One region of the Actinomadura coerulea genome, then DNA from elsewhere that is predicted to be linked to it. Evidence: riboswitches for the same ligand, from Rfam matches in the RefSeq annotation. Region 1 holds a riboswitch; each other region holds the start of a gene.
The links. A riboswitch is a leader RNA that binds a small molecule or an ion and turns the genes downstream of it on or off. The one in region 1 is predicted to bind cyclic di-AMP.
Positions count from the first base shown of each region.

Region 2: it holds a riboswitch for cyclic di-AMP, as region 1 does, so the genes downstream of both, BKA00_RS31555 (NlpC/P60 family protein) here and BKA00_RS35295 (C40 family peptidase) in region 1, are expected to answer to the same signal.
Region 3: it holds a riboswitch for cyclic di-AMP, as region 1 does, so the genes downstream of both, BKA00_RS02840 (CHAP domain-containing protein) here and BKA00_RS35295 (C40 family peptidase) in region 1, are expected to answer to the same signal.

Region 1 is NZ_JACHMQ010000001.1:7,602,053-7,609,720, forward strand. It holds gene BKA00_RS35285 (Mut7-C RNAse domain-containing protein) at 1-750, shown strand, start outside; gene BKA00_RS35290 (NUDIX domain-containing protein) at 779-1,165, shown strand; gene BKA00_RS35295 (C40 family peptidase) at 1,369-2,382, opposite strand; cyclic di-AMP (ydaO/yuaA leader) riboswitch at 2,390-2,521, opposite strand; gene typA (translational GTPase TypA) at 2,712-4,565, shown strand; gene BKA00_RS35305 (FHA domain-containing protein) at 4,641-5,033, opposite strand; gene BKA00_RS35310 (hypothetical protein) at 5,085-6,056, shown strand; gene BKA00_RS35315 (4Fe-4S single cluster domain-containing protein) at 5,960-6,709, opposite strand; gene BKA00_RS35320 (AAA family ATPase) at 6,706-7,668, opposite strand, start outside.
Region 2 is NZ_JACHMQ010000001.1:6,797,092-6,804,759, reverse strand. It holds gene BKA00_RS31575 (sensor histidine kinase) at 1-1,185, shown strand, start outside; gene BKA00_RS31570 (response regulator) at 1,182-1,820, shown strand; gene BKA00_RS31565 (DUF305 domain-containing protein) at 1,895-2,545, opposite strand; gene BKA00_RS31560 (DUF6153 family protein) at 2,622-3,140, opposite strand; gene BKA00_RS31555 (NlpC/P60 family protein) at 3,211-4,254, opposite strand; cyclic di-AMP (ydaO/yuaA leader) riboswitch at 4,258-4,402, opposite strand; gene BKA00_RS31550 (M56 family metallopeptidase) at 4,523-5,458, opposite strand; gene BKA00_RS31545 (BlaI/MecI/CopY family transcriptional regulator) at 5,455-5,832, opposite strand; gene BKA00_RS31540 (MMPL family transporter) at 5,837-7,668, opposite strand, start outside.
Region 3 is NZ_JACHMQ010000001.1:599,823-607,490, forward strand. It holds gene BKA00_RS02830 (M48 family metallopeptidase) at 1-611, opposite strand, end outside; gene BKA00_RS02835 (hypothetical protein) at 608-1,873, opposite strand; gene BKA00_RS02840 (CHAP domain-containing protein) at 1,913-2,758, opposite strand; cyclic di-AMP (ydaO/yuaA leader) riboswitch at 2,768-2,939, opposite strand; cyclic di-AMP (ydaO/yuaA leader) riboswitch at 3,060-3,258, opposite strand; gene BKA00_RS02845 (C40 family peptidase) at 3,753-4,793, opposite strand; gene BKA00_RS02850 (NYN domain-containing protein) at 4,965-6,242, opposite strand; gene BKA00_RS02855 (DEDD exonuclease domain-containing protein) at 6,531-7,668, shown strand, end outside.

The DNA of each region.
Region 1 (7,668 bases):
CGCGTCGCCGACGAGCTGCTGATGTTCCTGCCCGCCACCCGGCGGGAGTCCCCGGCACGGGTCCCCTACGACGGAACCTCGACGCTGGGGCACCTCGTGGAGTCGCTGGGCGTTCCCCTGCCCGAGGCGGGTCCGATGACCGCCGACGGCGAGCCCGCCGGGCCCGCCACCCGTCCCCGCGCCGGGGCGGAGGTCCATGTGGCCGCGGTCCCGCGCCCCCAGCCCGTCCCGCTGGACCCGGGCCAGGTCGCTCCCCGCTTCCTCCTGGACGTCCACCTCGGCACGCTGGCCCGGCGCATGCGCCTGCTCGGCCTCGACACCGCCTACCACAACGACATGGACGACCCGGCGCTGGTCGTCCAGGCCAACGAGGAGGGCCGCGTCCTGCTCACGCAGGACCGCGGCCTCCTGCGCCGCCGCGCGCTGTGGTTCGGCGCCTACGTCCGCGGCTCGCGCCCCGACGACCAGCTCCGCGACCTGCTCGACCGCTTCGCGCCCGTCCTGCGCCCGTGGACGCGCTGCACCGCCTGCAACGGCGAGCTCGTCCCGGTCGACAAGCAGGAGATCGAGCGCGAGCTCCGGTCGGGCACACGCCGCAGCTACGACGTCTACGGCCGCTGCGCGGGATGCGGGCAGGTGTACTGGCGCGGGGCGCACGGCGACCATCTGGAGGAGATCGTCCGCGACGCGACGCGTCTGGTCGACTCCCTCCGGCAGAACGGAACCGGCCGGGCCGGCGCCGCGGTCTGATCAGGAGAACGGAGAGGAGCTGGTCGCGATCGAACTCGTGGTGGTGGGGGCGGCGATCCTCGCGAACGGGCGGCTGCTGGCCGCCCAGCGCGCCGAGCCGCCGCACATGGCGGGCGGCTGGGAGCTCCCCGGCGGCAAGGTCGACCCCGGAGAGTCGGACGAGGACGCCCTGGTACGCGAGTGCCACGAGGAACTGGCCGTGAAGGTCCGCCTCGTCCGCCGCGTAGGCGGCGACTGGCGCCTCAGCGAGCGCGCCCTCCTCCGCGTCTGGACGGCCGAACTACTAGAGGGCGAGCCCCGGCCCCTGGAGCACCTGGAACTCCGCTGGCTGGCCCCCTCCGAGCTCCACACCGTCCCCTGGCTCCCCGGCGACCGCCCGGTAATAGACCTCCTAGCCGCCCAAGGCCTCACCTAGCTGAGCCTGGCCACAGACGCGCTGACCTCAGCCACCTCCGCGACCCCGCAACGACCTCATGGTTGCGATCGCGTCCGAAGGCAGGTTCGAGCGAAGCGAGAACCTGATCGCGCAGCGAGCCGCCGGGCGAGACGGAGCGATGCCAGCGATCGCCCAGCTTTTCGACGATGGAGGGCCGCCCAGGCCCGAAGGAGGAGAGAAAGCTAAATCCTGTTCGCGCCGGCGTAGTCGGAGCGGTCGGAGAGTTTGGAGATTTTGACCACGTCGCCGGTCTGGGGGGCGTGGAGGTACTTGCCGTCTCCCAGGTAGATGCCCATGTGGTGCAGGTTGCTGCCGAAGTACACCAGGTCGCCGGAGCGGAGGGCGCCGCGGGGGATCTTCGTTCCCATGGCGAACAGGTCGCCGGTGTAGTGGGGGAGGCCGGGCTTGCCGACCTGGGCGTAGGCCCAGACGACGAGGCCGGAGCAGTCGAAGCTGCTCGGTCCGGCGGCGGCCCAGACGTAGGGGGAGCCGAGCTTGGTGAGGGCCTTGCGGGCCATCTTGGCGGGCAGGCCGGAGCCCTTGACGGTGGCGGTGAGGCCGGTGCGCGGGTCGCTCGCGTGGGTGGTGGTCAGCTTGTCGAGGCGCTTCATCACCTCGGAGACCTTGGTCTTGGCCGCCTCGCGCGCCTGCTTGGCGTCGTCCCAGGCCTTCTTGACCTGCGCGGTCTTCGCCTTCGCGGTGCGCTCCGCGGCGTCGGCCTGGTCGATCTGCTTCTTCAGGGCGAGGACGGCGGTGGCCTGGCTCTGCGCCAGGTAGGCGCGGTCGGACAGGCCCTCGGCGGAGGCGCCGGAGCCGAAGAGGACGTCGGGGCCGCCGGCCATGTAGTTCGCGGCGGCCAGGCTGCCGAGCTTCTGGCGGGCGGGCTCGGCGAGGGCGCGCAGCCGCTCGGCCTCCTTGGTGGCGTCCCGCTCGGCCTTGCGGGCCTTGGTGAACTCCACGCGGGCCTTGTTGAACTTCTCCGTGAGGATCTCGGCCTCTTCGTTCAGCGCGTCGAGGCTTTTGCGCAGGCCCTTCTCCGTCGTCGGCGTGGGGCTCGGCGCCGAGGGCGCGGAGGCCGGCCGGAACGGCTGGGCGGCGTGGGCGAGGTCCGGCGCGGTGGCGCCGAGGCCGATCAGGAGCAGGGTGGCGGTGGCGGTGGGCAGAACGCGACGCCGCCGGTGGGAATCCGGAGCCAAGCCGGTGCTCTCCTCTCCTCGTACGCCTACCGGGTTAGCTGACGGGTTTGGGCCAGGAGTCGCCCTACGACGAGCGTCGATTCACCCCGAGGGTGGTGGGTCCCCGGTTCTCCCGCGGGAGATTCGGCGTCCCGGCCGCAGTCCCTGGGGGCGGAACTCCAGACGACCGGATCTCGGGCAGATTACAAAGGATGCGCAAAGTTGGCCAATCGAGGTCCGTGTGACGAGTGGTACGAACGACTCGGAGTGGGTGGTACGCCCGGCCAAGTAGAATGGGACCGGCCGCACGTCTGCGGCGACTCCCGAACTCTCACGCAAGGCGAACCCGCATGCCCATCTCCACGCGCGACGACCTCCGTAACGTCGCGATCGTCGCCCACGTCGACCATGGCAAGACGACGCTGGTCGACGCCATGCTCTGGCAGTCCGGGGCCTTCCGCGAGAACCAGGACGTCGACGACCGCGTGCTCGACTCCAACGACCTGGAGCGCGAGAAGGGGATCACGATCCTCGCGAAGAACACCGCGGTCCTGCACAACGGCCTGACGATCAACATCATCGACACCCCGGGGCACGCCGACTTCGGCGGCGAGGTCGAGCGCGGCCTGTCCATGGTGGACGGCGTCGTCCTGCTGGTGGACGCCAGCGAGGGCCCGCTCCCGCAGACCCGGTTCGTGCTGCGCAAGGCACTCGCCGCGCGGCTGCCGGTGATCCTGGTCGTGAACAAGACCGACCGCCCCGACGCGCGCATCGACGAGGTCGTGGACGAGACCTACGAGCTGTTCATGGACCTCGACGCCGACGAGGGCCAGATCGACTTCCCGATCGTGTACGCGTCCGGCCGCGCCGGGCGGGCCTCGCTCGACAAGCCCGCCGACGGCGCCATGCCCGGCAGCGACGACCTGGAGCCGCTGTTCAAGGTCATCACCGAGACGATCCCCGCGCCGGCCTACGACCCGGACGGCCCGCTCCAGGCGCACGTGACGAACCTGGACGCCTCCAGCTACCTCGGCCGGATCGCGCTGTGCCGGGTGCACGCCGGCACGATCAAGAAGGGCCAGCAGGTCGCCTGGTGCCGGCGCGACGGTAGCGTCGAGCGGGTGAGGATCACCGAGCTGATGATGACGGAGGCGCTCACCCGCAAGCCCGCGGACGAGGCCGGGCCCGGCGACATCATCGCGATCGCCGGCATCCCCGACATCATGATCGGTGAGACCCTCGCCGACCCCGACGACCCGCGCCCGCTGCCGCTGATCACGGTGGACGAGCCGGCGATCTCCATGACGATCGGCACCAACACCGGGCCGATGGCGGGCCGCGAGAAGGGCACCAAGGTCACCGCCCGGATGGTCAAGGACCGGCTCGACCGCGAGCTCGTCGGCAACGTCTCGATCCGGGTGCTGCCGACCGAGCGCCCCGACGCCTGGGAGGTGCAGGGCCGCGGCGAGCTGGCCCTGGCGATCCTGGTCGAGAACATGCGCCGCGAGGGCTACGAGCTGACCGTCGGCAAGCCGCAGGTCGTCACGCGGGAGATCGACGGCAAGAAGCACGAGCCGGTCGAGCGGCTCACCGTCGACATCCCCGAGGAGCACCTCGGCGCCGTCACGCAGCTGATGGCGGTCCGCAAGGGCCGCATGGAGCACATGACCAACCACGGCACGGGCTGGATCCGGATGGAGTTCCTCGTCCCGGCCCGCGGCCTGATCGGGTTCCGCACCGAGTTCATGACCGAGACGCGCGGCACCGGCATGGCGCACCACGTCTTCGAGGACTACGAGCCCTGGTTCGGCGAGCTGCGCACCCGTCCGTCCGGCTCGCTCGTGGCCGACCGGTCCGGCGCCGCCACCGCCTACGCGATCACGAACCTCCAGGAGCGCGGGACGTTCTTCGTCGGCCCGACCACCGAGGTGTACGAGGGCATGATCGTCGGGGAGAACTCCCGCTCCGACGACATGGACGTCAACATCACCAAGGAGAAGAAGCTCACGAACATGCGGTCGTCCACCGGCGACGAGCTGGAGCGGCTCACCCCGCCCCGCCTCCTGTCGCTGGAGGAGGCCCTGGAGTTCTGCCGCGAGGACGAGTGCGTCGAGGTAACCCCGGCCGCCGTCCGCATCCGCAAGGTCGTCCTGGACGCCAAGGAGCGCGAGCGCACGCGCGCCCGCACCAAGCGCGCCGGCTGAGCACCGGAACCCGAAAGGGGCGGCCCCGCGGTTCTCGGAACCGCGGGGCCGCCCCCTTTCTCATGTACGTGCCGTTCAGTTCAGCTGGACGGTGCCCGTGACGTCGGCGGCCAGGCGGAGCTGGTCGCCGTCGCGGAGCGGGGCGTCCACGCCGCGGGGGAGCCGCTCGCCGTTGACGAACGTCCCGTTGGTGGAGCCCTCGTCGCGCACCCAGGCCGTCCCGGACGGGTCGAGCCACACCGTCGAGTGGCGCCGCGACACGTTGTCGTACTGCGTGAACGTGGCCGCCACCGGCGACTGGCCCGCGTCGCGGCCGAGCACCAGGTGCTGGCCGACCGACACCTTGAGCTCGCCCGTGGGGAACTGGACGCGCAGGACGGGCGTGCCCTTCTGCGGCAGCGGGCGCAGGCACGAGTCGCACTGCGCGGCGCCCGGGTTGGCCAGCACCGCCTCGCAGTACGGGCACATGAACGCCGTGCTGTCGGGTGCGGGCGACCGCTGCTGGCCCTGGTTGTGCTCGTGCGGCAGCAGCGTCGCCTCGCGGCCGTGCGGCAGTTGCGGCGCCTGGCCTCCGTGCTGCGGCTGGCCCCCGTGTTGCGGCTGGCCCCCGTGTTGCGGCTGACCGTACTGGGGCTGGCCGTGCTGCGGCTGCCCGTGCTGCGGCTGACCGTACTGGTGGTCGGCCGGGCCGGGCTGCGGGGCGCCGTACTGCTGGCCCCCCTGCTCCTGCGGGGCTCCGTACTGCTGCTGCGGCTGGTACTGGTCCTGCGGCTGCTGCTGGTAGGGGTCGGGCGCCGGCTGCTGCGGCTGCGGCGCGCCCCACTGGTCCTGGGGCTGCTGCGGTGCGCCCCACGGGTCCGCGGGGGGCTGCTGCTGCTGCGGCTGCCCGTACTGCGGCTGGCCGTGCTGGGGCTGGCCCTGCTGCGGCTGGCCGTACTGGGGCTGGCCGTGCTGGCCCTGCCCTTGCTGGTCATGGGACTGCTGGGGCATGGGCGGGCCCCAGGCGTCCGGCTGCTGCGGCTGCGGCGCGCCCCACTGGTCCTGGGGCTGCTGCGGTGCGCCCCACGGGTCCGCTGGAGGCTGCTGCTGCTGCGGCTGCCCGTACTGCGGTTGCCCCTGCTGCGGCTGGCCGTGCTGGGGCTGGCCATACTGCGGCTGCCCGTGCTGGCCCTGCCCGTGCTGCGGCTGGCCGTACTGGTGGTCGGCCGGGCCGGGCTGCGGGGCGCCGTACTGCTGGCCCCCCTGCTGCGGCCCCGGGGGCGGAGGTATCCGCTGCGGTTCGTACCCGCCCGGACCCTGCTGGTGAGCGCCGCCTCCGGCGCGCGCCAGGTTCGCCCCGCAGCTCATGCAGAGCAGATCGCCCGGCTGGAACGGTTCGTCGCAGACCGGACAGTTCAAGGTCGCCATGACACATCCCCCGAGCGCACCCCGGCGCGGTCGAGCCTCGACGTGAGGTGCTCCATGTCACCTCTTCGCGGGATCCCGATGTAGTACACCCGCTTTCCCTCCGGCCCTTCGTCCACGGACACCTGTACTCGGGGCCCTCTTCCTTCAGTGTCGCCGACGCCGGCCACTGCCCCGTACCGCTCGCGTCCCAGGGGGGACACCGGCACGACACGCTGGTTGGCCGACCCCCTCCAGAGTAGGGAGCCGTCCCCGGGGTGTCGCCCCCCAGGGTTGAGCCGGTCGACGTACGGCCCCGTGACCACGGCGTCACACATGTCCACGATCTCGCGCGTCACAGCGGCGCGCGAGAGCCGAGAGTAGACATATCCGCTGTAAACCAATATGTCCAACGCAATCGTCTCACGGTCGCGGGTCTCCCGCCACGCGCGGATCCCCCGCACCAGGGCCGCCAGCGCGGCCGGCTGCTGGAACGGTTCGCCGCCCGAGATGGTCACCCCGTCGACCGGTTCGGGAAGGGACGCGAGCCATCCTAGGACCGCCTCGACGGGGATCGCCCGGCCCGGGTCGGCGTCCCACGTGTCGCGGGACAGGCAGCCGTTGCAGTGCAGCGTGCAGCCCTGCGTCCAGATCCCCGCCCGCGTCCCGGGGCCGAGTGTGGTCACCGGGTAGTGCGCCTTGGCGAGCAGGAGCGTCTCGCCGGAGCCGTCTCCGGCCCCGGGGGAGCGGCCCGCGCTCACTGGAGGTCCAGGTGCACGATGCTGCCCTCGCGCCGGATACCCGTCACCGTGACCTTCTCGTCCGGGACGAGCTCCCGGTCGAACAGCGCGCGCGCCAGCGGGTTGACGAAGTGCGACTCCAGCGCCATGCCGATGCCGCGCCCGCCCTTGGCGAGCTCCTCCGTGCACCACTCGCGGAGCGTCTGCAGCGCGTCCCCCTTCACGGCGAGGACGAGCCGGTGCTCCTCGGTGACCCGCCGGCAGATGTTCGCGAACTGCAGGTCGAAGATCTTGTGCGCGGCCTCGCCGGAGATGAAGTCGAACACCACGATGTTGTCGCCGAACCGGTTGAGCAGCTCCGGCCGGTTCAGCACCGTCGTGAAGTGGTCGGCGACGGCGCCCTTGATGCGCTGCTCGACCTGCTCGTAGGACATGTCCGGTGTGATGTTCTGCACACGGTCGGGGGCCCCGTACCCGGCCCCGGCGCCGGCCGTCAGGTCGCGCCCCGGCACGAACATCCCGAGGTTGGAGGTGAAGATCAGGATCGACTCGGAGAAGTGCACGGTGTTGCCGCGCCCGTCGGTGAGCCGCCCGTCCTCAAGGATCTGCAGGAACTTGTCCAGGATCCGCGGGTGCGCCTTCTCGATCTCGTCGAAGAGGATCACCCGGAACGGGTCCTCCCGGACGGCGTTGGTGAGCTCGCCGCCGGCCTCGTGCCCCACGTACCCGGGCGGCGACCCGATCAGCCGGTCGCCGGAGCCCTCCCCGGAGAACTCGCTCATGTCGAAGCGCAGGTAGGCCGACTCGTCGCCGAAGACCAGCTCGGTGATCGCCTTGGCCAGCTCCGTCTTGCCGGTGCCGGTCGGGCCCGCGAAGAACAGCACCCCGCGCGGGCGGCTGCCGGACCTGGTCGCCTGCGCGCCCGACAGCCCGAGCACCGCCCGCTTGAGGATGTCCAGCGTCTTGGTGACCGCCTGCGG
Region 2 (7,668 bases), 800 kb from region 1:
CCCGCGATGCGGTTGCTCGGCTGGGCCGTGCACGGCACCTTCCTGGTACTGCTCGCGATCGCCCTGGTCCGCACGCTGCACGACGCGCGGGCGGGAATCGCCGCGGGCGGCCTCGCCCTCGGGGCCCTCTACACCGGCGGGGTGGTCTGGGCCCGGCACGACCGGCGCCCGCGCCCGCTGCCCGCCCGGCTGTGGCTCGCGCTCCTCACCGCGGCCTGGGCCGGTCTGGCCATGTCCTCCCCCGACTTCGTCTGGCTGGCCTTCCCGCTGTTCTTCCTCTACCTGCACCTGCTGCCGCTGCCCGCCGCGCTGCCCGGTGTGGCGCTGCTGACGGCCGCGGCGATCGGGGCGGTGGCCTGGCACGGCGGCGGGGTCACGCTGGCGGAGGTGCTGGGCCCGAGCGTCGGCGCCTCGGTCGCCACCCTCATGGCCCTCGCCTACCAGGCGCTCTACCGGGAGAGCGAGCAGCGCCGCCTGCTCATCGAGGACCTGGTCAGGACCCGCGAGAGGCTCCTGCGGGCGGAGGCCGGCGCGGCGCGGCTCACCGAGCGCGAGCGCCTGGCCCGCGAGATCCACGACACGCTCGCCCAGGGGATGTCCAGCATCATCCTGCTGCTGCGCGCCGCCCGCCGCGACCTCGACAGCGACCGCGACGCCGCGGTGGGGCGGCTGGCGGAGGCCGAGCAGGCCGCCGCGGAGAACCTGGAGGAGGCCCGCAACTTCGTGCGGGAGCTGGTCCCGCCCGCCCTGCAGCGGTCCTCCCTGCCGGACGCCCTGCGCCGGATCACCGAGTCGGCGGACGCGCGTTCGGCCGCCCGGATCCGCTTCCAGGTGTCCGGGTCCCCCGCCGAGCTCCCGGTCGACCACGAGGTCGCGCTGCTGCGCATCGCCCAGGGCGCTCTGGGCAACGCCGCCGGCCACTCCGGCGCCGAGAACGTCGGGGTCACCCTGACCTATCTTGACGACATGGTGGTGCTGGACGTCTTCGACGACGGGCGCGGCTTCGACCCCGCTTCGGTCGGCGGGCGCCCGCCGGAGAGCGGGGCGGGCACCGGCTACGGGCTGCGGGCGATGCGCGACCGCGCCCGCGCGCTGGGCGGCGCGCTCACCGTCGAGTCGGCTCCCCGGGAGGGGACGGCCGTGGTGGCGACCCTGCCGCTGCCCGGCAGCGAGGAGCGGCGGTGAGCGGGCCGATCCGCATCCTGCTGGTGGACGACCATCCCGTGGTCCGCTCCGGGATCCGCGCCATGCTCGCCGACCAGCCCGGCTTCGCGCTGGTCGGTGAGGCGGCGACGGGGCGGGAGGGGGTCGAGGAGGCGCGCCGCCTCTCCCCCGACGTCGTGCTGATGGACCTGCAGCTCGGCGCCGGGATGCACGGCAGCGAGGCCACCCGGCAGATCACCGCCGCGGGGGCGGGCGCGCCGCGCGTCCTCGTGCTGACCACGTTCGACACCGACTCCGACATCCTCGCCGCCATCGAGGCCGGCGCCACCGGCTACCTGCTGAAGGACGCGCCCCCGGACAGGCTGTTCACCGCGATCCGGTCGGCCGCCGCCGGAGACAGCGCGCTCGCCCCGAGCGTCGCCTCACGGCTCCTCGGCCGCATGCGCTCCCCCACCGCGACGCCGACCGCCCGCGAGCTGGAGGTGCTGCGGCTGGTCGCCGAGGGGCCGTCGAACCGCCAGATCAGCAGGCGGCTGTTCCTCAGCGAGACCACGGTCAAGACGCATCTGGTGCACCTCTACGCCAAGCTCGGCGTCGACTCCCGCACGGCCGCGGTCGCCGCCGCCACCCGGCGCGGCCTGATCCGCCCGCCCTGACCCGCCCGCCCTGGTCGCGGGGCGCGCCGGAGGCGGGCGGGGCCGTGGCCCCGCCCGCCTGTGCTCGTCGGTCTCTACCGCTTCAGCAGGGTCCGCATCTTCTCGATCTCGGCGGTCTGCGAGGAGACGATGCTCCCGGCCATCTGCTTGGCCGGGGGGAACTGCCCGGAGGACTGCTCGGTCCTGGCCATCGCCACGGCGCCCTCGTGGTGCTCGATCATCATCTCCAGGAACGCCCTGTCGAACGCCTTGCCCTTGGCGGCCTCCAGTTCCTTCATGTCCTTCTCGCTCATCATCCCGTCCATGCCGCCCGTGCCGCCGTGGTGCATGCCGCCCATGCCGGTCGCGCCAGGCGAGGGAACCGGGGCGCCCCAGCCCTTCAGCCACGCGCTGAGCTGCTGGATCTCCGGTTCCTGCGCCTTCTCGATGTCGGCGGCCAGCGTCTTCACCTGCGCGGACGAGGCGCGGGCGGCGGCGAGGCCGGCCATCTCGACCGCCTGCCGGTGATGCGGGATCATCATCTGCGCGAACATGACGTCCTGGCCGTTGTGCGGTCCGGCCTGGGCGCCGCCCGGAGACGCCGAGTGGGCGGGCATGGAGTGGGCGGGCATGGAGTGAGCGGGCATCGAGTGGCCGGTCGAGGCGCCGTTGTCGTCGCCGTCGCCGCACGCGGCCAGGGCGATCGCCAGGGCCGGGACGGTGATGAGCGCGAACGCTCGCTTCATGGTGGTGGGCCTTCCGTGTCGAGTGCTGTGATCGGTGGTCGGCGGCGGCGCCCGTTTCCGGGCGCCGCTGGACCTGTCACAGCCTCAGCACGCTCAGCTCGTGCAGGGACGGTCTCGGCGGCGGCCGTCCGACCGGCGGGATCCGCACCCGCGCCGGCCTCGACACGGCCGCCGGCGGCGACCTCCGCAGGCGCAGCGCGAGGAGGGCCGCGATGAGCGCGAGCGCGAGCATGGTCAGCATGGCCAGGCAGACCTGGCCGCCGGGATGGTCCGGGTGGCGGTCGGAGTGATGGCCGCCGGGCCGGTCGTCCTGGGGCGGGCGGTGCCCCGTCACCGCCTCGGTGACGGGGGCCGCGTGCCCGGCGGTCATGGACGCCAGCGGAACGCCGCTCATCTCCGCCGGGCCCGACGTGGCCTGGAAGCCGTGCATCGCCAGCAGGCCGAGGAGCACGAGTAGGCCGGAGAGCACGAGTAGGCCGGAGAGCACGGGCAGGCCGGACGCCGGGTGGAGGACGCCCCGGCGCCCAGGGCGTCCCACCCGCCGTTCCGCGTTCGCGCCGTCCCCCGCGGGGAGGCCGCCGACGTGCGTTCTCATCTCGGATACCAGGGTAGCGACGGGTGACCGGCGGTCACCGCTCGGTCACCAGGCCAGGTGCCATCGAGGGTCAGGCGACCCGGACTCCGCCGGCGAAGGGGCGGCCGGCGATCGGCGCGATCTTGACGACGTCGCCGGTCTGCGGCGCGTGGACCATGTTGCCGTTGCCGATGTACATGCCCATGTGGTGCAGGTCGCTGTGGAAGAACACCAGGTCGCCGGGCTTGAGCTGGCTCATGCTCACGTGGGTCCCGGCGTTGTACTGGCTGCCGGTGTAGTGGCCGAGGGTGATGCCGACCTGCGCGTAGGCGTACAGGGTCAGGCCGGAGCAGTCGAAGCCCTTGATGTTGGCGCCCTGCGCGGTGCCGTAGCTCGGGCCGGAGGCGTTGCCGCCACCCCAGGAGTAGGGCACGCCCTGCTGGGCCAGGGCGGCCCGGACGGCCGTCATGGCCTTGGCCGAGGCCCCGCCGGAGTTGATGTTGGGGATCGAGCCGGGCCGCGTACCGGCGGTCTTGAAGGTGCCGAGCTGCTTCTCGACCTTCTTGAGCTTGATCTGGAGTTCCCGGCGCTTCTTCCTCGCCTCGCCGGTGAGCGCGCGCACCTGGGCGGCGCGCTGCTCGGCGGCCTTGCGGGACCGGTCGGCGCCCTGCATCACCTGGAGCATCTGCGTGATGCGGACGTCGTTCTGCTTGGCGAAGTAGTTGAGGGTGGCCGACTGGTCCAGGACGGCCTGCGGGTCGGAGGACGAGGCGAAGGTGATGGCCGGGTCCGCCGGGCCGTTCTTGTAGCTGTCGGCCGCGATCTTCGCCATGCGCTCGCGCGCCTCGTCCAGGGCCTTCTGCTGGCGCAGGGCGCTGCTCTTGGCGAGCTTCGCGGCGTGCTCGGCCTGCTTGAGGCGCTCGCGCAGGCCGTTGTACTGCTCGCTGAGCTTCTCGGCCTCGTCGGCGAGCTTCTCCTGCTGCGCGGTCAGTTGCTTGCGCGTCGGCTTGGGCTCGGCGTGGGCGGGCGCGGGCGCGAGAAGGCCGGCGGACAGCGCGAGGGCGGCCGTCCATGCCGTGCCGGTGCGGATCCTGCGGCGGGCTGTCGTTCGGGTACCGGCAGCTCGTCGCTGCATGCGGTGTCCTCTCCTGTACCGCCTACCGGGTCAGCTGACGGGTTCGGGCCGGAGTCGCCCTACCGTCCCGCGGGACGGATTCACCCCTGAAGATCGGGTCCCCGGTTCCCCGGACGGAGCCGTCCGCGGGATTCGGCGCGGTCGCCGGCCGTCCCCGGCGGGGACGTCGGACCGTGACCTCCTACGGAGCGTAGGAGGTTTACGGTCGGTTCGCCACCGGAGCGGAGGATTTCCCCAAAAGCCACATACCGCCTCCGCAGGGCCGGGCTCAGCACGTCGCGGCGAGTTCGGCGACCGCCGCGGCACCGGTCAGGAGCGGCGCGGCGACCGCCGCCACCGCGAAGAGGCCGGCCGCGAGCCGGACGGCGCGGCGCGGCCTCGCCGGAGCGCCCTCCAACCGCAGCACCCGCTCCATCAGCGCCCCGGCGGCCGGCGTGCCCGCCGCGCCGAGCGCCCCCGCGCCGGCGGGCGCCGCCGAGAGCCGGCACAGCGCGTCGACCAGCGGCCCGCTCCCGTGGACGCGGACCGCGGCGTCGTCCGCGGCCATCTCCAGCAGCAGCGGCAGCCGCGCCCTCGCGCGCCGGACGGTCGGCAGCCACGGCAGCATGGCGTGGACCAGGTCCAGGGCCAGCAGGAGCACGTGGTGGCGCTGGCGCAGATGCGCCCGCTCGTGCGCCAGGACGGCGCCGAGCTCCTCGGCGCTGAGCGCCTGCTGGGCCCCGGTGCTGACCACGATCGCGCGGTGCCGGGACGGCAGCGAGTACGCGACGGGGACGGGGTGGTCGAGGACGAGGACGTCCGGGTGGCGGCGGTCCTCGCGGGCGACGAGCCGCAGCATCTCCCGGTGCCGGCGGCGGTGGCGCACGGCCCGGCCGAGCCTCGGCAGGCCGCGGGCGAGCACGGCCGCGCAGGCCGCGGCGAGGACGGCGGTCGCGACGGCCGCGGCGGCGGTGGCGAGACGGCCGTGGTGGGGAAGGCAGTCGCGCAGCCGGGACAGGAGCCCGTGACCGGGTCCCGGCGGCGCGAGCAGCCCCGCCGCCGCGATCCCCGCCGCGGCGATGAACGTCCCGGCGAGGGCGGCCGTCCAGCAGGCGATGGCCGCCCCCGGGCCGACGGCCGCGCGCCTGAGGAGGTCGAGGACCGGCCCCGCCGCGCACCCCAGCAGGACCACCGCGACGACCAGGGCCGCCACCAGCGGGATCACGCGTCCTCGTCCGCGGTCCGCCGACGCAGGGCGTCCAGGAGGTGCCGGGCGTCCTCCGGCGGGACGCTCTCGGCGAACCTCGCCAGGATGGCGCCGTGGTCGGCGGCCTCGCTCAGGGCGTCCAGCATCAGCTCGACCGTGTACTCCTCCCGCGGCCGCGTGGGGCTGTAGCGGAAGGCCGTGCCCTCCTGCGTACGCCGGAGGAGGCCCTTCTGCGCCAGGCGTTCGGCCACGGTCTGCACGGTGTTGTAGGCCAGCGCCTTGTCCGCGTCCTCGTTCAGCTCGGCCATCAGCTCGCGGACCCGCAGCGGGCGGGGCGCCGCCCACAGCACGTCCATGATGGAGCGTTCGAGCGATCCTCCGAGTGCGGACACGCGGTCACCTCCGTCCCGCCCACATTCTGCCGGACGTCTCCTGAGGGCCGGCCTCCTGGCGCGGGGTTTCTCCAGCGTAGGCGGGTGTCCGGCGGCCCGGCATCCACCAGTTGGCCCTGCCGCACAGCTCCATCACCGCCGGGACGAGGATCATCCGGACGATGGTGGCGTCGACGAGGACGGCGACGGCCATACCGAGGCCGATCTGCTTGACCGACACGTCGGGGCCGAGCAGCGACGTCGAGAAGACGGCGATCATGATGGCGGCCGCGGCGGTGATGACCTTGGCGGTGCTCGCCAGCCCGCGGGTGACGGCCGTCCGGGTGTCGCCGGTGCGCACGTACTCCTCCCGGACCCGCGAGATCAGGAAGACCTCGTAGTCCATGGACAGGCCGAACAGCAGCGGGAACATCATCATCGGGACCCAGGTCGTGATCGGCATGGTGGTGGGGAAGCCGAGGGCCGAACCGAGCCATCCCCACTGGACGACCGCGACCAGCACGCCGTAGGCGGCGCCGATCGACAGCAGGTTCATCACCGCGGCCTGCAGCGCGATCGTGACCGACCGGACCAGAGCGACCAGCAGGACCAGGGAGAGGGCGACGACGACCCCGATCATCAGGGGCAGGCGGGAGCCGACGTCCTCGGCGAAGTCGATCGCGCCGGCGTTCGGGCCGCCCACCTGGACTCCACCGCCGCCCGGTGCCCCGGGCAGGACGTCGTCGCGCAGCCGGTGCACGAGGTCGGCGGTGGCCTCGTCCTGGGCGCCGCTCTTCGGGAAGGCCATGAACGTGACCGCCCGCCCGTCCCTGCTGACCTGGGGCGGCGTGACGGAGGCGATGCCCTCGGTCCGCCCGACCGCGTCGACCACCGGACGCAGATCCGCGTCCGCGGACCCGATCCGCGTCGCGAAGATCAGGGGCGCGCCGTAGCCGGGCCCGAAGCCCTCGGAGAGGATCGTGTAGGAGGTGTGGCTGCTCCGGTCGCGCGGCTGGACGCTGGCGTCGGGCAGGCTCAGCCGCATCGACAGCACGGGGGCGGCGAGCACCAGCAGGCCCGTCCCGGCCAGGACCGCCGCGACCAGCGGCCTGCGCTGCACCACGGCGGCCCAGCGCTCGGCGGGGGGACGGCGCTCGCCGGTGCGCGGTCGCGGCGCGCGGCGCGGCAGCCGCAGCGAGTCGATCCGGCGGCCGGTGACGCCGAGGAGCGCCGGCAGCAGGGTCACCGCGGCGATCATCGTGACCAGAACGGTCACCGACGCGGCGACGGCCACGCCGGTCATCAGCCGCTGCCCCATGACGACCAGTCCGAGCAGCGCGATCACCACGGTCGTGCCGGCGAACAGCACGGCGTGTCCGGCGGTGGCGATGGCCTTGACCGTGGCGTTCTCGGGGTCGTCTCCGTCCCGCAGGGCCTCCCGGTAGCGGGTCACGATGAACAGCGCGTAGTCGATGCCGATGCCGAGCCCGACCAGGACGGCGACGAGCATCGTGAAGTCCGGCGCCGGGACGAGGTGCCCCACCAGCTTGATCAGGGCCAGGCCGCCGAGGATCGCCGTCAGCGCCGTCGCGATCGGCAGGCCCATCGCGACGAGCGACCCGAAGGAGATGAACAGGATCACCGCCGCGGTCAGCAGGCCCACGCCCTCGGCCGGGCCCTGCGGGGGCGTCTCGGCCTTCTCCGCCCGCTCGCCGCCGAGCCCCAGGGTCACGCCGTCGCCCGAGGCGCCCTTGACCGCGTCCACCAGGGGTTTGACGTCGGTCTTCTTCGCCGCCTCCTCGGTCAGCGGGATGGTCGTCCGGGCGATGCGGCGGTCGCGCGTCACCAGGCTCCCGT
Region 3 (7,668 bases), 7.0 Mb from region 1:
GCGCCGGTCCACCAGTAGCGCGGGAAGCGCCGGGTGAGGGCGTAGAGGAGCAGCAGGGCGATCGTGTAGATGACCCACGTGACGGCGAGGGACTTCGCCTGGTCGACGAGCCACGCGGGCCAGCTCTGCGTGGACAGCCCGTACCGGCGCAGCACGGACTCGCCCCAGATGTCGAACGGCAGCCCGGCGACGCGCAGGAGCGTGGTCAGGGCCATCGTCCCGAGGACGATCAGGAACGGCCGGCGGCGGAGCTTCGCGGTGGCCCGGCCGAGGAAGCGGGCGCCCAGCGGCGTGAGGCCCAGCACCAGGATCAGGGCGAGGCCGACGAGGAGCCCGCTGTAGGCGGGCGGGGTGACGGCCGAGTCGAACGCCCGGGAACGGGCGATCTCGGCGGGGGTGAAGTCCAGCGCCGGATCGGGTCTCACGTGCCCGCCGGGGACGTGCCCGGGCAGAGGGTTCCACGGCGTGGTCCTCGCGAGGACGGTCGCGACGCCGGCGAAGAGCACGGCGGCGGTGACGGCGGCGGCGATCCGGGGCCGCCGCGCGGGGACCGCGCCGGACGTCCCGGCGGCGTGCCCGGCGCGGTCCTGGTCGGTCTCCGCCTCGCTCATGCGAGCTCCTCCTTCACGTAGTCGCGCCACAGTGCCGTGAAGCGCTCCCGGGTGAGGCCGAGCACGTCGCGCAGCGCCGCGGCCTCCGGGGCGCGCCCGGCGGCCCGGTAGAGCCGCACCAGCGCCGCCTCACCGTACCGGTCGGCGACCATCCGGCAGGCGAGCCAGGCCTCCTGGTAGGCCTGCGAGAGGCGGGGGGAGCCGCCGGCGAACGCGTCGGCGGACGGCAGCGCGGACGGCGCGCGCCCGGCGGAGACCTCGCGGCGCAGCTCGCCCGCCGCCGACCGGGTGCTGATCTTGACGCGCCGGTAGCCGACGTAGTCCGCGAAGCCCTCGATCAGCCACAGCGGGGTGCGCCCGTCGCGGGCGCCGCCGGTGGCGACGTGGGTGAGCTCGTGGGCGAGGACGACGTCGCGGCCCAGCTCGTTGAGGCGGCCGAAGGTGCCGGGGGAGACGATGACGCGGTCCTCGCCCCGGCCGTTCCCGGCGGCCGGGGCCACGGCGGCGAGCGCGGCGATCTGGCCGAGGCTCTGCCCGGGGCCGGCGAGCGCGGAGGCGAGGGTCGCGTCGGCGGGGACGAGCGCGACGACCCGCTGCGCCCACCCCGTGCCGACCACGGACGTCACGACCGGGACGGCCGCGTCCAGCCGCGCGGCGATGCCGCCGAGGCCGGGGCCGTCGCCGATGACCAGGCTCGTGCGGCCCCTGACCACCGCCAGGGGGCCGCAGTCCCAGATGTCGGTGTCGTCGGCGAGGCCGCGGGACGTCCCGTCGCCGACGATCGTCCACGCGCCGCCCCGCGGGGCCAGCGTGAGGTAGCGGGTGCGGGCCACGTCGCCCCGGTCGAAGCCGCGCAGCCTGTAGCGCACCTCGACGCGGACGACGGCGGTCTCGCCGTCCACGGCCTCGGTGGTGACGACGCGCTCCCGCCAGCCTTCCAGGGGCAGCTTGCGAAGGTTTCCGTACACGCGTGACTGGGTGTCCTGGAAGGCGGCGGGGGCGCTGCCCACCGTGGCGAGGAACGCCACGCGGTCGCCGTCGCGGACGGCGCGGGCGCGGTTGGCGAGAACGGCGGAGGCCATGGCCGAGCTGAACGTCCCGGCGGTGGGGGAGCCGGGAGCGCCGGCGACCGCCGCGCCGCCGCCGGAGCGCCGGCCGGCGAGGCCGGCGCCTCCGGCGAGGAGGGCGGCGGCCCCGCCCGCGCCGAGCGCGAGGACCCTGCGCCGCGTCACGGGGGCGTCCTGCCCGGGGCCTTCCTCCATGGGCGCGATCCTATGCAGGGCGCGGGGCGGGGGGCGCCGTCACGACCGGTAGTCGGGGTAGCCGTAGCCGACGACGACGTCTGTGGAACGTTCCTTTATGCGGACGGCGTTGTCGGTGTTGCCCTCGACGGTCTCGATCGTGCCGTCGTCGACCTTCTTGATCACCATGCCGACGTGCTCGATGTCGTCGACGGACTCGCCGCCGTCCCATGCGAAGAAGACGATCGCGCCGGGCCTCGGCTCGGTGCCCCAGCGGCCGTGCTCCTGGAACCACTGGGCGTGGGCGACCGTCCAGGCGTCGCTGCCGACCTGGTCGCTGAAGCCGATCTGCTCGCCCACCCAGGAGACGAACATGTCGCACCAGTTCGCGTCGCCGTAGCCGCTGAGGGAGCCGCCGTCGCGCGCGAGCGTCTCCCGCGCGCGGGACGTGGCCATGTACCACTCCTGGAACTTGGTCTCGCCGCCGCCGTCCTCCTCGATGCCCACCTGCGACCGGGCGAGCTCGATGGCCTGCGCGGCGGTGGGCCGCGACTTCGCGGGGGCCTTCGCGGCGGCCTTCTGCGAGGTCCTCGCCGCCGGCTGCTCGGGCCGGGCCCTCTTCGCCGGGGCCTTCGAGCCGGTGGTCTCGGGCTCGCCTTCGGACGCCCGCCCCGGTGTGCGCCCGGCTGGGGCGCCGGGCGCCGCCGGGCCGGGGACCAGGTCGGCCGCGGCGGCGGACCTCACCGGGGCGGAGCCGAACGGCAGGACCGACGCCTGCGCGGTGGCCGCGGCGGTGCCGAGCACGGCGGCGCCGACGATCATGCCGCCGGTCGTCCGCCACGTGAGGGACAGGGGATTCGGCTTGCGGTGCCTGCCGGGGTTCTTCTTGCAGTGCGCGCGTGGCACGGGGGGATCTCCTCGACTTCCATGCCGCCTACCGGGTTAGCTGACGGGTTCGGGCGTGGAAGCCGCCCTACGGCCCGCGAAGGCAGGCCGATTCACCCCGAAAAGGACGCAGTGGGTCCCCGGTTCCACGGCGGCCGCGCATGCGGGGCACGGCGGTCCGCGGATTCGGCGGTGACGTGCCCGGGGGCGGGCACGCCGGTTCGGATGGGGAATTCTCGGCGGGCGGAAGCGCCCGCGGAGTGAAGGGGGTGGGGGCGTGGCCGCGTGGCGGCCACGCCCCAGGTAACGCTGCGGGATTCACTCCTTCTCTTCCAGACGCCTACCGGGTTAGCTGACGGGTTCGGGCGTGGAAGTGGCCCTACGGCGGCTCTCGCCGGACTGCCGGGAGAGACGCGCCGATTCACCCCGGGTGCCGGAATGCCCGTCCGGAGGGGTTCTCCGGACTCCGGCGAATATGGGTCCCCGGTTCCGCGCTGAAGCGGATTCGGCGCTGCCGCTGCGATCCTGGGGGCGAGATGGGGCCCGGCGCGGGACCTGTCTCCCGCGTGCGAACGAGCGGCGCCTTGTGTTGTGGGCGGACGGCGGCCCGTCTCCGGGGACCGTCCGGGGCCTGCCCCGTGTACGCCATCGTGGCTGCGCGCTCAGCGCCATGCACGCTGCGGGCGTGCGCACGGTGGACGGGGCCGGCCGGGTCTGCGTCGAGACCGTGCGGCGCCTTCGGGCGCCGCGGGACGGCACGTGGGGCGTGCCGCCTGGGGGTGGGGCGCGTGGCTCGCGCCGCCGTCACGCGGGTGCTGGATGCGCCGCGTGGGACCGGGGCGCCTGGTGGGCGCCGCGGGTCCACGGCGTCTGGAGGGCGCCGTGAGTGGTGCAAAGGTACCAAAACCCCAAAAGAAGGCAAACCCCCCCAAAATCGACAACGGACCAGGTCAAGCCTGGTCCGTTGTCGATGGAGGTCCCGTGACGCCTGTGGAGCAGGGGGTCAGGGGGTGCGTCAGGGGCGCCCGGCGCCGTAGAAGTTGCTCTTGTAGTAGCCGGAGCTGATGTCGCTGATCTTGACGACGTCGCCGGTGTGCGGGGCGTGGATCATCTTGCCGCCGCCCACGTAGAGGCCGACGTGGCCGAGGTTGCTGAAGAACACCAGGTCACCGGGCTGCATGTTGTTCCAGGCGACCCGCTTGGAGCTGGTGTAGGCGTACTGGGTGTTGGTGGTGCGGGTGATGCTGACGCCCGCGGCGGCCCAGGCCTTCATGGTCAGGCCGGAGCAGTCGTAGGAGCTCGGCCCCTCGGCGCCGTAGGAGTAGGGCTTGCCGAGCTGGGCGTAGGCGAAGTTGAGCGCCGTGCGGGCCGGCCCGCTCGCCGGGCCGTTGTAGGTGCCGCCGGTGGGGCCGCCGCCGCCCGGGCGGGAGGGCGTGCTCCCGCCGCCGAGCCGGCGCACGAGCGCCTTCTGCTTCTGCACCTGCTTGTCGAGGTCCTGCTTCTGCTTCTTCAGCTCGTCCTGCTTGGACTTCACCTCGTCGTAGGCCGCCTTCGCCTGCGACTGCTCCCGGCGGAGCCGCTGGGCGGTCGCGAGGAACTGGGTGAGCTGGGAGCTGCGCTCGTGCGACAGGTGCGAGAAGACGGCGGCCTGGTCGAGGATCGACTGCGGGTCGTTGCTGCCGACGAAGCCGGTGACGTCGGCCGAGTCACCGTTCTTGTAGGCGGTGGCCGCCATCTGCGCGATCTTGGAGCGCTGCTCCTCGAAGTCGGCCTGCTCCTGCTTGCTCGCCTTGGTCGCGGCGTCGAACTTCTTCTTGGCGACCTTGAGCTTCTCGCGGTTCTGGTTGAACTGCTCGACCTTCTGGTCCATCTTCTCGTTGAGCTTGTCGAGCGTCTTCTGGGCCTGCGCCCGGGTCGGCCTGGGCTCGGCGTGCGCCACCACCGGGGAGCAGGTCAGGGAGACCGCCACGGTCAGTGCGGCGACGGCCGCCAGGCGACGGGAGCCCGCCCCGCGGCCGGGCCGCTGCGCCGGTGCCCCGATGTGATCATTGGCCACGGTCGGTTTCGCCCCTCTCGTCCACGACGTCAGCGGACGACATTAGCGAGGGGCTACAGCCGTCACAACCGATTCATCACTCTTTGATTGACATCTGTGGATATTGTCCACTTCTAGTGACGGCATGATCACGTACGGCGAAGACTGCCTTATCGGAGCCTTATGGGCGCCTTAGGAGCGGCCCAGCCTGCGCAGCAGCAGGGAGGACGGGCAGGGGCGCGCGCTGGCGCGCCGCGCGGCGTCGGCGACCTCCCGGTCGGACGACACCACGACCACCGACCGGCCCGGCGGCTCGGCCCGCACGAGCTCGCCGATCAGCTCGTCGGCCGTCTGGCCCGGGTGGCTGAACCGCACCCGCACCCCGCGCGGCGCCGCGATGGCGACCGGCGCGTCCAGCTCCGCGCCGTCGAACACGCACGTCACCTCGGCGCGCGTCTGCGCGGCGAGCCCGCCGAGCCCCGACAGCAGCCGGCTGCGCTGGTCGGCCAGCGGAAGCTCCCCGTACCCGGTCTTGGTGACGTTGTAGCCGTCCACCACCAGGTGAACCTGCGGAAGCGTCAGCAGCCGGTCGAGCAGCTGCGGGTCGCTGTCGGACAGGGCCCGGCCGGGCAGCGCCCGGTGCGCCAGCCGGTCCGGCTCCAGCCCGCCGACCGCGTCGGCGGGACGGCCGATGGTGGAGGGCAGGGCCAGCTCCCGGCGGACGCCCTGCGCCGCGTCGACGAGCGCGTCCAGGAGCATCCGCAGCCGCACGTCGTCGACGTTGCGCCCCTCCCGCGCGGCCCGCTTGGCGGCCTCCGCCGCCTCCTCCGCCCGCGCGGCCCGGGCGCGCAGCCTGCGCAGCTCCTTCTCGGACGCGGCGGTCGACTCGCGCGCGGCGGCGAGCTCGCGATCGGTCTCCGCCGCGACCGCGTGGGCGCGCTCCTCCGCCGCCCGGAACCGGGTGCGCGCGTCGTGCAGCTTGCGCCGCAGCTCCGCGACCTCGGCCTTGGTCTCGCGCAGCTCGGCGCGCAGCTTGGCCAGCTCGGCGCCGCGGGCGTCGCGGGTCGCGGCCAGCTCGGCCTTCAGCGCGGCGACGCGGCGCTCGGCCTCCTGCTCCTCCGACGCGCTCGCCGAACGCGCCAGTTCCTCGCGCGCGGCCTCCACCAGCCCGGCCCAGCCCGCCGGACGCAGCAGGTAGGCCAGCACCGCGACGCGCACCGGGTCGGCCGCGGGCGGCACGTGCCCGCCCTCGACCGCCTCCACCAGTTCGGCCTGCGCCTCCCGGAGCGGCACGGCGACCCGGTGCCGGAACTCCTCGTCCTTCTCCAGCACCGCCGCGATGTGCTGGCCCGCGAGCCTGGCGCGCTTGCGGCGCTCGAAGCGCGCGAACCGGCGCAGCGGCAGGGGGATCTCGTCGGAGGGCAGGGACCCGATCAGCTCGGCGGCGGCCTCCACCACGCCCTGCCGCACCGCCTCGGGCAGCGGGCGGGTCGCCTCCTGCGCGGGCTCCCCGCCGCCGGGGGTCGTTTCGGGACCGCTGTCGATGATCCCGCTCCTTCCGGGCTGCGCCGCTGGGCTGTGTGTTCCCGAGCGCGGCCCGCCCCAACCGGGGCGGACGTGCGATCGGACGGATCGCGCCCGGCCCTCGGCGGGATGCCTCCCGCCCGTCCTCACGGCCCCCGCCCGGCGGGACGTCCCGGCGCCCTTCAACCCTAGCGGCAGGAAGTTCTGTCGGTGGGGTCCTCTACGGTCGCGCTCATGACGGCTGCGCACGGTGTCCAAGGGCGCGGAGCCCAGGGGCACGGGGCCCAGGGGCACGGTGTCGGAGGGCACGGTGTCCAGGGCACCCTGGACGACCTCGGCACCCCGCTCCGCGACGTCACCTTCGTGGTGGTCGACCTGGAGACCACCGGCGGCTCGGCGGCCGACTCGGCCATCACCGAGATCGGCGCGGTGAAGGTGCGCGGCGGCCGGGAGCTCGGCGAGCTCGGCACGCTGGTCGATCCGGGCGGCCCCGTCCCGCCGTTCATCACCGCGCTCACCGGCATCACCACGGCGATGGTGACGGCCGCGCCGCGGATCGAGTCGGTGCTGCCGGCGTTCCTGGAGTTCGCGCGCGGCTGCGTCCTCGTCGCGCACAACGCCTCGTTCGACATCGGCTTCCTCAAGGCCGCGTGCGCCGTGAACGGCTACGCCTGGCCCGCGTTCGCCGTCGTCGACACCGTCGACCTGGCGCGGCGCGTGCTGTCCCGCGACGAGGTGCCCAACTGCAAGCTCGGCACGCTGGCCCGCTTCTTCCGGACGTCCAACGAGCCGACCCACCGCGCCCTCGCCGACGCCCGCGCGACCGTGGAGGTCCTGCACGGCCTCATCGAGCGGCTCGGCTCGTTCGGCGTCACCTCGCTGGAGGAGATGCGCGGCTTCGCCAAGGCGCCCACCCCCGAGCAGCGCCGCAAGCGGCACCTCGCCGACGACGTCCCCTCCACCCCCGGCGTCTACCTGTTCGAGGACCACGCCGGCGAGGTGCTCTACGTGGGCAAGAGCGGCGACCTGCGCTCGCGCGTGCGCAGCTACTTCACCGGCTCGGAGACGCGCCGGCGCGTGCGGGAGATGGTCGGCCTCGCCGAGAACGTCCGCACGATCGTGTGCTCCACGGGGCTGGAGGCCGAGGTCCGCGAGCTGCGGCTGATCGCCGAGCACAAGCCGCGCTACAACCGCCGCTCCAAGTTCCCCGAGCGGGCGATCTGGCTGAAGCTGACCGTGGAGCCGTTCCCGCGGCTGTCCATCGTGCGGGAGTGCCGGGCCGACGGCGCCCGCTACCTCGGGCCGATCTCCTCGCGGCGGCAGGCCGAGGAGGCGCGCGCCGCGCTGCACGAGGCCGTGCCGCTGCGGCAGT